Regions from separate parts of the Pseudarthrobacter sp. BRE9 genome, predicted to be linked through region 1. Evidence: riboswitches for the same ligand, from Rfam matches in the RefSeq annotation. Region 1 holds a riboswitch; each other region holds the start of a gene.
What was found. Region 1 has a riboswitch for thiamine pyrophosphate ahead of Q9R31_RS10690 (ECF transporter S component). Riboswitches for the same ligand answer to the same signal wherever they lie in the genome.
Positions count from the first base shown of each region.

Region 2: another riboswitch for thiamine pyrophosphate. It lies ahead of thiC (phosphomethylpyrimidine synthase ThiC); the one in region 1 lies ahead of Q9R31_RS10690 (ECF transporter S component).
Region 3: another riboswitch for thiamine pyrophosphate. It lies ahead of thiO (glycine oxidase ThiO); the one in region 1 lies ahead of Q9R31_RS10690 (ECF transporter S component).

Region 1 is NZ_JAUZUY010000004.1:198,683-203,162, forward strand. Features, by position in the region: gene Q9R31_RS10685 (ATP-binding cassette domain-containing protein) at 1-748, opposite strand, end outside; gene Q9R31_RS10690 (ECF transporter S component) at 765-1,388, opposite strand; TPP riboswitch at 1,456-1,595, opposite strand; gene Q9R31_RS10695 (heme-degrading domain-containing protein) at 1,679-2,221, shown strand; gene Q9R31_RS10700 (iron-containing redox enzyme family protein) at 2,385-3,440, shown strand; gene Q9R31_RS10705 (glycosyltransferase family 2 protein) at 3,389-4,480, shown strand, end outside.
Region 2 is NZ_JAUZUY010000001.1:17,734-22,213, forward strand. Features, by position in the region: gene Q9R31_RS00110 (VOC family protein) at 1-286, opposite strand, end outside; gene Q9R31_RS00115 (amidohydrolase family protein) at 386-1,468, opposite strand; TPP riboswitch at 1,548-1,655, shown strand; gene thiC (phosphomethylpyrimidine synthase ThiC) at 1,651-3,477, shown strand; gene Q9R31_RS00125 (alpha/beta hydrolase) at 3,474-4,208, opposite strand; gene ffh (signal recognition particle protein) at 4,322-4,480, opposite strand, start outside.
Region 3 is NZ_JAUZUY010000001.1:349,792-354,271, forward strand. Features, by position in the region: gene Q9R31_RS01540 (thiazole synthase) at 1-265, opposite strand, end outside; gene thiS (sulfur carrier protein ThiS) at 270-506, opposite strand; gene thiO (glycine oxidase ThiO) at 503-1,804, opposite strand; TPP riboswitch at 1,797-1,915, opposite strand; gene thiE (thiamine phosphate synthase) at 1,943-2,677, shown strand; gene Q9R31_RS01560 (RNB domain-containing ribonuclease) at 2,714-4,213, shown strand.

The DNA of each region.
Region 1 (4,480 bases):
GCACCCGGTCCGGCGGCCCGTCCAGGAGCACGGCAGGATCAGTGGCGGAGCCCGGCTGCAGGACCACGATCCGGTCCACCAGGTCCTTCCACACCGAAACCCGGTGCTCCACCACCACCAGCGTGGCCCCGGTCTTGTCCAGGCAGCGCGCCACAGCATCGCGGACCTCCAGCACGCCGTCCGGGTCCAGGTTGGCGGTTGGCTCATCCAGCAGGATCAGGCCCGGGCGCATGGCCAGGATGCCGGCCAGCGCCAGGCGCTGCTTCTGCCCGCCGGACAGGGCCGACGTCGGGTGGTCCAGCGGGAGGTGGGACAGTCCGACGTCGGCAAGCGCCTCGTGCACCCGCGCCCAGATGGCGTCCCGCGGCACCGCAAGGTTCTCGGCGCCGAAGGCGACGTCGTCCCCTACGCGCGACAGGACCACCTGGGTCTCGGGGTCCTGCTGCATGAGTCCGGCACGCCCGCGCCGGGCGCGGGGCACGGCGCCGTCAACCAGCAGCGAACCCGACTCGGCGGCATCCCCAGCCTCGCCGCCGTCGTCGTTAATGTCCCCCAGCACCCCTGCGAGCGCATGCAGGAGCGTGGACTTCCCGGCGCCCGAGGGGCCGAGCAGGAGCACCCGCTCCCCGGGACTGATGTCCAGGTCAAGGGCGTGGACGGCAGGCTTGGCCCTGCCGGCGTGCCGCCAGCCCCAGCCTTGGGCCGTGACGGCGGCAGGGCGGACTGCCGCGTCCTGGGCGGGTGCCATTAGGAGACCGGTGCCATCAGGAGAAGACAGGCTCCGTGGCAGCCTTGCGCGAGGCGAAGGAGCTCAGCACGCCTGTACGCGCCAGCCCGCGGGTGGCCACCCAGGACAGGGCGCCGGCGATGATTGCGCCGGAGATGGTGGTGAGCACGATGTAGGCCAGCTTGTCCGCACCGGAGTAGGCGATGTTCCAGCCCCAGGGCGCGAAGGAGTCGTTCAGGCCGCAGAAGAAACCGGCAGCCGCTCCAGCGAGCAGGGAGACGGGCAGGTTGAACTTGCGGTAGACGAAGATGGCGAAGATGATTTCGGCGCCCAGGCCCTGGATGAAGCCGGAGAAGAGAACGGACGCGCCGTACTGGGAGCCCATGAGGAGTTCCCCGGTGGCAGCGACTGTTTCACAGAACAGCGCGGCGCCGGGCTTGCGGATGATCAGCATTCCCAGGACGCCGGGAATCATCCAGCCGCCGGCAATGATGCCGGTGAGGGGAGGGTAGGCCGCGGTCATGGGGGCAGACAGTGCGGCGGCCGCCTGGTCCCACGCCCAGAAAATAACGCCGCCGGCGATGGCCACCAGCGCAGCCACGACGATGTCCACGACGCGCCAGGACTTGCTGGTGGTCTTCTTGATTGATGCAGTGCTCATGTGATCCTCCTGGGAAACAGGAGGGGAAAGTGGACCCGGCTGACGGCCTGTAGCCGTGCAGCCGCGGCACTTTGAGAACTCGACTCCCTTGCGCCGGTACTAACCGGATCAGGTTCGAGGGTCTGCGGCTGTCCGCACTCTCAGCGCCCACCTGCGGTACCCGGCGTGTGCCAGATGCCCGACGGCGGCGCTCCCCTGTCGTTCGTAGTGTTGCTTTTCGTTGGGTAAGGCTTTTGATTGCCCTTCCGGGCGTGGTCAAGTTTACACCGGGCGGGGGTAGATTGAAGGCCATGAGCGCCATTCCACCGGATGTGACCGGGTTCGATCCTGATTCCGCCGACGCCCAGCCGGAGGGCTCCCTGGAGGCGTTGATCGGCCGCGTCGAGGCGGAGGTCCGGGAGCTCCATTTCCCCGGGTTTTCGGCGGATGACGCGCTGAACCTGGGCCTGCTTCTGGTGGAACTGGGCAAGGAGCGGTCCCTTCCCATCGCCATCGACATCACCAAGGGCGAGCAGGTCCTGTTCCACGTCGCACTGCCGGGCGCCACCCCGGACAACGGGCACTGGATCCGGGCCAAGCAGCGCACTGCCGCCCGGTATGAAGTGCCGTCCCTTTTGGTGGGGCTGCGCGGCCGGCTGGGCGGCGGCCGGATTGAGGACAACGCCTGGTTCGACCAGTCCCGGTACGCAGCCCATGGAGGCGCATTTCCCATCTACGTCACCGGCGTAGGAGCGGTGGCCACGGTCACCGTCTCCGGATTGCCGCAGCTGCAGGACCATGACCTGGTGGTGGAGGCGCTGCGCGACATCCTGGGGTCGGCACTGTCCGACTGAACGCTGAAGGACCAGCAAAACCCCCTATATGGAAAGCCTGCTTAGCTTTCCATTAGTAATCATGCTTACTATATTGTCCCCCGGGTTTCGAGGAGGACAGGGCATGGCAGTCACCATGGGCGGTCCCGCGTTCGTTCCCACCAGCGGCAGACCAAGGAGCACCATGAGAATCCCGGAAAGCAGAGGTCCCCTCAGCAGCGCCCTCTTCGCGGTCCTTGCGCAGGCTCCGGATGGCGCCGGGACGGAACTGGACGGACTGCACCGCTTGGCGGCGGCGCAGGTGGCCGGCACCGGTGACATCATTGGCGACGAGGACATCCAGCTGACCCTCTTCTGCCTCTACGAACTCCACTACTCCGGCCTGGACGGCGTCTCCGACGATTGGGAGTGGGAGCCGGCCTTGATCAGGGTCCGGCAACTGATCGAGAGACCGTTCGAAGCAGCCCTCCGCACCGCCGCACAGCAGGCTGCCGGGGACGTCGAACTACCCACCGGTGTTGCCATGACCAGCGATCAGGTAGCGGACGTCCTGTTCGGCCTCGCCGCCACGGACACCGGTCCCAGCGTCTCCCGCTACGTTGCCAGGAAGGCAACCCTGGAACAGCTCCGGGAGTTCCTGATCCACAAATCCGTGTACCAGCTGAAGGAAGCCGACCCGCACACGTGGGCCATCCCGCGCCTTAGCGGCCGGCCCAAAGCGGCGCTGGTGGAAATCCAGGCGGACGAGTACGGCGGCGGCCGCCCGGACCGGATGCACAGCGCCCTGTTCGCCAGGACCATGCGCGGCCTGGGCCTCGACGACAGCTACGGCGCCTACCTCGATGCCGTCCCCGCCGTCTCCCTCGCATCGGTAAACCTCATGTCACTCTGCGGACTGAACCGGCGGCTCCGCGGTGCCATCACCGGCCACCTGGCAATCTACGAAATGACCTCCTCCCAGCCCAACCGGTTCTACGGCAACGGATTCCGCCGGCACGGATTCGGTACGGACGTCACCCACTACTTCGACGAGCACGTGGAGGCCGACGCCGTCCACGAGCAGATCGCGGGGCGTGACCTCGCCGGCGGCCTCGTCGAAGCCGAGCCGGAACTCCTCGCGGACGTCCTGTTCGGGGCGACCGCCGTCATGGCCATCGACAACCGCCTTTCCGCCCACTTGATGACGTCGTGGGAAGCAGGGACATCATCGCTGCGGGCGGCCGTACCGGCGGCAGCATGACGGGCGGACCTCCGGCAGGGCAGGGGCCGCACCCCTCCGCAACCTCCTGCGCGGAGTACATCCTTCCCCTGCGCTGGACCAGGGATTCCGGACTGGCCGAACTTTCGGACTATCTCCGGCGCCTGGTGGAATGGATGCCCGTCACCGTGGTGGATGGTTCCGACGCCAGCCTCTTCGAACGCCACCGCGCTGCGTTCCCGGCAGCGGTGCGCCACCTCCGGCCGGACCCCGATGTTTCCCCGGACCGCACTTCCCCGGACCACCTGGGCGGCGGGGGCGCCGGGGGCGGCGCCAACAACGGAAAGGTGGCCGGGGTGATGACCGGCGTGCGCTCCTCCAGCGCAGAATTTCTTGTCATTGCCGACGACGACGTCCGCTACACGCGCGAGGCCCTCGCCGCCGTCGTCCATCACCTGGCGTCGGCAGACGTGGTCCGGCCGCAGAACTACTTCGATCCCCGCCCCTGGCACGCACAGTGGGACACGGCCAGGACGCTGCTCAACCGTGCCTGGTCCACCGACTACCCCGGCACGCTGGGAGTCCGCCGCAGCACCCTTCTGGCCACGGACGGCTACGCGGGTGTCCTGTTCGAAAACCTGGAGCTCATCCGGACCGTCAAGGCCGCCGGCGGAAGGGAACGGACCCTTCCCGGCCTGTTCGTTGCCCGCAGGCCGCCTACTGCCCGGCACTTCCTGCGCCAACGGGTGCGGCAGGCCTACGACGATTTTGCCCAGCCACGGCGGCTTGCCGCGGAACTTGCCCTGCTCCCGGCAGTCACCGGCGCCGCGTTCCTTCCCGCCAGGGCGCGGCGGACTGCACTCCTGGGGCTTGCCGGAGCGGCCGTCACCTGCGCGGAAATTGGACGACGCCGGCATAACGGGACCGCCGTTTTTCCCGCCTCGGCAGCCTGGTTCGCGCCGCTGTGGGCACTTGAGCGGGCCGTCTGCGTCTGGCTGGCAGCCGCCTTCAGGATGGCCGGCGGCATCCCCTACGCCGGCAGCAGGATCAGGACGGCGGCCCATTCGGAGGCTGAACTCCGG
Region 2 (4,480 bases), on a different contig from region 1:
CGATGGTGGCCGCCAGGGAAGCCTGGTCCTCGAACAATAAAGCGGTGTGGAACAGGCCCGCTTCCCCCCTGCCGGGAAGGTGCAGCCCGGGGGCCGGCGCCAGGTGGACCAGCGGCCTGCCGAGCCTGCCAAGGTATAGCCCGCCGTCCTGCTCAGCCACCACCTCAAGGCCCAACGCGCGCTGGTAGTAGTCGGTCATGAGCTTCATGTCGCCCACCTTGAGCATCACCGTGCCCATGGCGAGGTCGGCAGGAAGAAGATCCTGGCTGCTGGCTGCTTCGGTCATGTGAAGGCTCCTTGTATTGGAGGCCGTCCCGTTGGCGGCCTTTCACATATTAAAATTACTTGAAGATTCAATTTATTCCAAGTGCCGGACCGGGGCAGGTCAGCGGATGATCCGGCCGCCCAGCACCACATGCTCCAGGGCTGTGATGGTCTCCGGCACGGCCCGCGGGTCTTCCCGGCACACCACGACGTCGGCCCGCGCACCTTCCGCGAGGTTGTCCGCTCCCAGCCAGGTCCGGGCTGCCCAGCAGGCAGCATCCAGGGCCGCCTCCATGGGCAGGCCTGCCCGGTGCAGGGCGAGGACCTCATCGGCGATCCTGCCGTGGCGGATCACGCTGCCTGCATCCGTGCCGGCAAAGATTCGCACCCCGGCGGCATGGGCCTCGGCCACCCGTTCCAGCCTGCGTTCCCAGAGGGCGCGCATGTGCGCCGCATAGCGTGGGAACTTGGCATCTGCCTGTGCAGCGATGTCGGGGAAGGTTGCAATGTTGATGAGGGTGGGCACGATCGGCACACCCTGTTCCACGAACCGGGGCAGGTGGCGGGGCAGCAGCCCCGTGGCGTGCTCGATGCAGTCAATGCCGGCGTCCAGCATCTGGTCCAGGGTGTCCTCGGCAAAGCAATGCGCAGTGACCCGGGCACCTTCGTCATGGGCAGCCTGGACAGCATCACGCACGACGGCGGCAGGAAAGGAGGGCGCGAGGTCGCCGGCGCCCCGGTCGATCCAGTCGCCCACCAGCTTGACCCAGCCGTCGCCGTCGCGCGCCTGCTTTCGGACGGCCTCCGCGAGCCTGCCGGGCTCCACCTCCTCGGCGAAACCGCGCAGGTAGCGCCGCGTGCGGGCTACATGGCGTCCGGCACGGATCAGCACCGGGAAGTCCCGGCCGCCCTGCATCCAGCGGGTGTCGGCAGGTGAGCCGGCGTCGCGGACCAGCAGTGTTCCGGCGTTGAGGTCGGCCAGCGCCTGGGCCCGTGCAACGGCGGGTTCGACAGGGCCGGCGGGGCCAAGCCCGATGTGGCAGTGGGCGTCCGCAAACCCCGGCAGCACCCAGCCGTCGAGTACCCGCTCCGGAGGGGCAGCGGGCCGGCTGAATGTGAGTTTGCCGTCCACCGACCAGAGTCCATGGCGTACCCGGTCCGGTGCGGTCAGGACGGGTCCGCGAAAGTAGATGATGTCTGCCATCGGGCTTCCTTTCGATGCCCGGTCAGGCTAGCACCCGCGAATGTGACAAGGCTCTTCCCGGGGCCTGTGGTAGCTTCTTTCCTGACCACACGGGTGCCCTTGCAGGGGCTGAGATCGGGCTGACGCAGCCTGCGACCGTTGAACCTGTCCGGGTAATGCCGGCGAAGGAAGTGAGTATTCCCTTGAGTACGCAAAACACCCAGTTGAACCCTGCCCACCAGCCGTCCGCCGGGAAGTCCGGCGCTGATCCGGTGCCACAGGTGACCCAGTCCCTGACGTCGCATTCGCTGGCGTTCATTGACGACGCCGCCTCCGGAATCCGGGTACCGGTGACGGAAATTGCCCTGGAGCCGTCACCCAACGGGCAGCCGAACGCACCTTTCCGGACCTACCGGACCGCCGGCCCGGGCAGCGACCCGGTCCGCGGCCTGGAGCCCTTCCGCGCGGAGTGGATCGTGGCGCGCGGGGATACCGAGGCCTACAGCGGCAGGGAACGCAACCTGCTCGACGACGGCCGCTCGGCCGTCCGCCGGGGGGCTGCCTCGGCGGAGTGGAAGGGGGCGCAGCCGGTGCCCCGCCGCGCCGTCGACGGCCGGACGGTGACCCAGATGCACTACGCCCGGCAGGGAATCATCACGCAGGAAATGCGATTCGTGGCGCTCCGCGAGAACTGCGACGTGGAGCTGGTCCGGAGCGAACTGGCTGCCGGCCGGGCCATCATCCCGAACAACATCAACCATCCGGAGTCCGAGCCGATGATCATCGGCAAGGCGTTCCTGGTGAAGATCAACGCCAACATCGGCAACTCGGCCGTGACGAGCTCCATCGCCGAAGAGGTGGACAAGCTGCAGTGGGCCACGCAATGGGGCGCCGACACCGTGATGGACCTGTCCACCGGCGACGATATCCACACCACACGGGAATGGATCATCCGCAACTCCCCCGTCCCGATCGGTACCGTGCCGATCTACCAGGCCCTGGAAAAAGTGAACGGCGAGGCCAACGCACTGACCTGGGAGATCTTCCGGGACACGGTGATTGAACAGTGTGAGCAGGGCGTGGACTATATGACCATCCACGCCGGGGTGTTGCTTCGGTATGTGCCGCTGACTGCCAACCGCGTGACGGGCATTGTCTCGCGCGGCGGCTCGATTATGGCCGGATGGTGTCTGGCCCATCACCAGGAGAACTTCCTCTACACACACTTCGACGAACTGTGCGAAATCTTCGCGAAGTACGACGTTGCCTTCTCCCTGGGGGACGGCCTGCGCCCCGGCTCAACGGCGGACGCCAACGACGCCGCCCAGTTCGCGGAACTGGACACGCTCGCCGAGCTCACCCAGCGCGCATGGGAGTACGACGTGCAGGTGATGGTGGAAGGGCCCGGCCACGTTCCCTTCCACCTGGTGCGCGAAAACGTCGAACGGCAGCAGGAACTGTGCAAGGGGGCGCCGTTCTACACCCTGGGGCCGCTGGTGACAGACGTTGCCCCCGGCTATGACCACATCACGTCGGCAATCGGCGCCACCGAAATTGCCCGTTACGGCACCGCGATGCTGTGCTACGTCACCCCGAAGGAACACCTGGGCCTGCCCAACAAGGACGACGTGAAGACCGGCGTGATCACCTACAAGATTGCCGCCCACGCCGCGGACCTGGCCAAAGGCCACCCGGGGGCGCGCGAACGGGACGACGCATTGTCCAAGGCGCGGTTCGAATTCCGCTGGCGGGACCAGTTCGCGTTGTCCCTTGACCCGGTGACGGCGGAGGCGTTCCACGACGAGACCCTGCCGGCGGAGCCCGCCAAGACGGCGCATTTCTGTTCGATGTGCGGGCCCAAGTTCTGCTCCATGCGGATCAGCCAGGACATCCGGGACGAATTTGGCTCCGCGGAGGCCCAGGCTGCGCGCGCCGGTGTGGCATCCGGGATGCGGGAGAAGAGCGAAGAGTTCCTGGCGGCCGGCGGCAAGGTCTACCTGCCCGAGCTGCGCCTTCCTGCCGGGAGCTAGGAGGCCCGGGCGGGCTGGCTCCGGCTGACCTGGCTGATGAACTGCCGGATCGCCCGGTCCCCGTCCGGGGAGTCATGGGGCCGGTGCCCTCCCGCGGCAACGCGGTGCAGGGCGCCGGTCTCCCGGAGATAGCCGGCAATTTCCTCGTAAAGCGGCTCCCACCCGCCGGTCAGGACCAGCGTGGGCACACCGGGAACGATGTGCAGCGGCGCCTCCCACGAGGGGGCCTGGAGCCGCAGCCTGCGGGCGGACCTTTTTTCCTCCGTGGTGGCGGGCTGCTGGAGGTCGGTGGCAAAGACCCGCCTGACGAATTCACGCTGGAAGTCTTCGTCGCTGAGCTGGTGGCGGACGTCGAAGAGGGGCTGCATCAGGCTGATGTGGGCTGCCGTGGCCGGAAGCTCTGCCGTCAGGGAGAGGCAGGCCGGCTCCACGAGGGTCAACGAAAAGACCAGGTCCGGACGTTCGACAGCGGCCATCATGGCCGCGATGGCCCCCTGGGCGTGCGCCACCACATGCCCTCCGGCGGCGCCCCGCCCGTCATCGGCCAGGGACCGCAGGATAATGGCGGTGTCCTCGGCGAAGGAGGACTCAAGGGGCTCCGCCACGGCATCAAAGCCGTGCCGGCGGAGGAACAATGCGTCATAGGACAGTGCCATGCCGTGCTGGCGCGGCCACGCGGCGGCGCCAAAAGTCCCGGCGCCGTGCACGAAAACTACCCTCTGCTTGAACATGTCCCAACCCTATTCCACGGCACTGACATCCCCCGGGAACCATCCCAAGTAAGTAGCGCCAAGTGTCGTTATGAACCGTCAAAACGACACTTGGCGCTACTCAGTTGGGGTTGCTACTTGCCCAGGAACTTGTCGAAGCCCTTGGGAAGGTTCAGCTGGGACGGATCGAAGTCGCCGCCCTGCTGGCCGAAGGCAGCACCAGTGGGCAGTGCCTTCGCAGCGTTGGCACGGCGGGCCTCCGCCTCCTTGCGCTCCTGGGCAGCCTTGGCCGG
Region 3 (4,480 bases), on a different contig from region 1:
AGCAGCCGGCGGTGTTGGGCAGGACCCGGATCCCATGGTCAACCAGCAGCTGGAACAGCGAGCCGGTTTCCGCCGTGGAGTAGCGCCGCATGGCCACGGTGGTCAACGCGGTGCCGGAGGCCAGGAGCGCGGCGCCCAGGCCATCGAGGCTGGGTGCTCCCCCGGTACCCATAATGAGCCTGGATCCGAGGGCGACGCCGTCGATCACCAGGGCGTCGCCGGCCCCGGCATGTCCTGCGGGATTGATGGTGCTGGTTTCGGTCATGGCGTCAGCCTCCCTGTACTGCTGTGACAAGTTCGATGTCGTCGCCCTCGGCGAGCGCGGTGGCGAACCATTGGCTGCGCGGCACCACCTGGGCGTTATGCGCGACGGCGACACCCAGCTTCCCGCCGTCCGTCGCCTGCCCGTTGTCAGCCAGCGGGCGTCCGGTGACCTGGCTGACCAGCGTGGTGATGGAAGCGCCATCGGCCACGGTGTGCTGGTTTCCGTTAAGGATGATGTTCACGCTGTCTCCTTGATGTAAGGGCTTGTTGCTGCCGTTGCCGGCCTGGAGAACCGGTCCGGGCTGAAGGGTGCCCAGCGGGGGTCGGCTTGTCCGTCCAACAGCTCCCTGCAGATGGCCGCCGCCGCGGGAGTGAGCAGGACGCCGTGCCGGAAGAACCCGGTGGCAATGATGAGTCCCGGGACATGCCCGGCCTGTCCGCTGCCGGATCCAAGTGCCACGGGCACCCGGCCCAGGAGAGGAGCGTTGTCGGGAGTTCCCGGGCGGGCACGGGCCGTGGATTCCAGGAGTTCAAGTTCAGCGACGGCGGGCACCAGCGACTGGGCGTCCCGCAGCAGCTGGTACACGCCGCCGGCGCTGACGGCATCGGAGAGGGCGTCCTCCCGTTGGGTGGCTCCGATCACCACGGTCCCGTCCTGCCGGGGGACGATGTACACCGGAATGCCGTGGACCAGGCCGCGGACCGTTGACGTCACCAGCGGCTGAAGGTGGCGGGGAACGGCAAGGCGGAGGATGTCCCCGTGCACTGGCCTCAGGGGCAGCTCAAGTCCGTCCGGCAGGCCGTCAAGCGCCCCGGCCTGCAGCCCGTTGGCCACCACGGATTCCGTTGCCAGCACCGTGGCACCGTTGGCCAGGCGGGCACCGGCAACACTCCGGCCCTCCCACAACAGCCCGGCTGCCCGCTCCGGAATGGCGTAGCCGTCCACTGCCCCGGCAACGGCCAGCTCCGGTTCTTCCCGTGCCGCGGCCGCGAGGGCCAGCCTGAGCGTTGACACCAGGCGCCGGGGGTCCACCTGGTGGTCGGCCGGGGTATCCAGGGCGCAGGCAATGGCCGGGCTGAGCAGCGGCTCGCGCTTCCGGGCCTCCCGCACGGTCAGCGGTTCCACCGCCAGCCCGTTGGCCTGCTGGACGGTGCGCAGATCCATCAGTGCCCGGCGGTCGGCCGCGTCGGCACCCACGGCCAGTGTCGGCGTCGTAAGGTATCCGGAATCCGCGCCGGTTGCACTCCCCAGGGCGGCGGCGAACCCCGGCCAGCGCGATGAGGCGTCCAGCATCAGCTCGAGGAGGTCTTCCTCCTGGTAGTGCAGTTCGCTGACGGGGGCCAGCATGCCGGCGGCTGCCCAGCTGGCGCCGGTACCTGGTGCGTCGTCGATGAGGACCACTGAGCGTCCGGAACGCTGCGCCTCCCAGGCAATTCCGTGCCCCACCACTCCCCCGCCGATGACGGCGACGTCGGCCCGGAGGGTCGAGGGGATGGCGGCGCCGGCGGACCCGGGGTGATGAGTGAAGGGGGTACTCATATGGTTCCTTCCCTACGCCGGCATTAACCGGATCAGGTCAAGCGGTCGGCTCTGACGCCCTCTCAGCCCGGCGCTTTGTGACAGCTGCCGCGGGCTCCCGCAGTACCAGCCCAGTTTAGAGGAACTAGGCTTGCAGGCATGAATGTGTCCACCCCATCCTTTCCCGCAGGCCACCGTGCCCCAGCCACCGAAGTCGTCAATTCACGGGACAGCGACGCCCTCAGGGCGGCCCGGCTGTACCTCTGCACTGATGCGCGCCGGGACCGCGGCGACTTTGCGGAATTTGTTGATGCCGCGTTCGCCGGCGGTGTGGACATCATCCAGCTGCGCGACAAGGCCATCGAGGCTGCGGAGGAACTTGACCTCCTGGCCGTGTTAAAGGAGACGGCGGTGCGGCACGGCAAACTGTGGGCGGTCAATGACCGTGCGGACATCGCCGTTCTCTCCGGGGCTCCGGTGTTCCACATCGGCCAGAAGGACCTTCCGCTGGCCGCAGCGCGGACGCTGGTCAACGGAAATGCCGCCATCGGACTGTCCAGCCACAGCCCGGAGCAGGTGGACACGGCCCTGGCAGCAGCTGCCGGCCCGGCCGGGCTGGACTATTTCTGCGTGGGTCCGGTCTGGGCGACGCCCACCAAGCCCGGCAGGGCCGCCGTCGGACCCGGCCTGGTGAAGTACGCCGCCGAAGCCTCACGGAAGGCCGCGGATCCGGTGCCCTGGTTCGCCATTGGCGGCATCGGCCATGGAAATGTCCAGGAGGTTGCGGAAGCCGGTGCGCGCAGGATCGTGGTGGTCCGCGCCATCACCGAGGCCCCCGATCCTGCCGCCGCCGCTGCTTCCCTCCTCGACGCGCTGGATGCCGCCGGCTCCTGATGCCAGATCCGTGGACTTGGAGCTAGGCTGATTTTTGTGTCACATCATCGGCTGGCCCCCAACGTCCATGACCACAGGAACGCCCTCGAAGAGGCGTTGGGCCTGCTGCGGACGGAACTCGAACTGCCGGGACCGTATCCGCCTGAGGCCGTGGCCGATGCCCGGGCCGCCGTGGCAGCGCTGAAACTGCCGTCCTACGACCTGACCGCCGTGGAGTTCGTGACCATCGATCCGGCGTCGTCCACGGATCTGGACCAGGCCGTGTTCATCGAACCGGACGGGAACGGTTACCGGGTGCTGTACGCGATCGCCGATGTTCCGGCTTTTGTGGCGCCGGGAGGTCCGCTGGATGCTGAAACCCGGCGACGCGGCCAGACCTTCTACGCTCCGGACGGCCGGATTCCACTGCATCCGGAAGTGATCAGCGAAGGGGCAGGAAGCCTGTTGCCCGGGCAGGAATGTTCGGCCTTCGTGTGGGATTTCATGCTCGACGGCGACGCGTCCGTTTTGTCGGTAGGCGTCAGGCGGGCGCGGGTCCGCAGCCGCGACAAGCTCAGCTACAAGGGCGCCCAGGCAGACCTCGACGCCGGGACTGCCTCGCCGGTGCTGCAGCTGCTCCGTGAGGTGGGCCTGAAGCGGGTGGCCCTGGAACGGGCACGCGGAGGGGCAAGCCTTAACATGCCCGAGCAGGAAATTGTCCAGCTGCCCGACGGCGGCTACCGCATTGATGCTGTCCCGCAGCTTCCCGTGGAGGACTGGAACGCGCAGATATCGCTGATGACCGGCATGGCCGCCGCCCAGCTCATGCTGGAGGGCAAGGTGGGAATCCTGCGCACCATGCCCGCCCCGGACGAACGGTCCCTGCGGCATTTCCGCCTGCAGACCGAGGTGCTGGGCAGGCCCTGGGACGGCGAAGTCAGCTATGGCGAGTACCTCCGTTCACTGGATCCCACCGATCCCCGGCAGCTGGCCATCATGCATTCCGCCGGCATGCTGTTCCGGGGCGCGTCCTACACCGCCTTTGACGGCACCGTCCCCGAGGATGGGGTGCAGTCCGCCATCGGCGCCGCCTATGCGCACACCACGGCGCCGCTGCGCCGCCTGGTGGACCGCTTCGTGCTGGTCATCTGCGAGGCCCTGAGCAACGGCGGCGACGTTCCGGACTGGGCGCGGGAAGCCCTCCCGCTGCTGCCGGGCATCATGGCCGGATCAGACCAGCTGGCGTCCCGGATGGAACGCCTGGCCCTGGACACCGTGGAGGCCGCGCTGCTGTTGAACCACATCGGGCAGGAGTTCGACGCGATCGTGATTTCCGGTTCCAGGCCACAAAACGGCAACGGCAACGGCGGCGGGACCGGGAAAAGCGGCAACGGGAAGAACGGCAACGGCGGCGGAAGTTCGGGCATCATCCAGATCGCCGAGCCCGCGGTCACCGCCCGCTGCGCCGGGGAGCTGGAGTCGGGAACCAAGGTCCGGGTCCGCCTGGTTTCGTCGGACATCACCACCCGCGAGATCCATTTCGAACTCGTCGAATAAGGTGCCGGCAGGCGTGGCAAACGGGCCGAAACAGTGTTATTGCGCCCGGGCGGCTAGACTAAAAGGGTAGAAATGGATGCCCGGTCGTTGATTTCCTTGATTTGAAACCAACAAGCCCGCCCCTACGCGATCTTGAGATTTACCCGCTGGTCACCAGTGCCAGCATTAGATAGCCCGCGATCGGCTTCCACTGGAATCGCTTGCGCGCCTGAGCGTGCTCCGGAACGGCCAGCCCTGGCCGGCCCGTTGAGCAGGCAGCGCCATTGC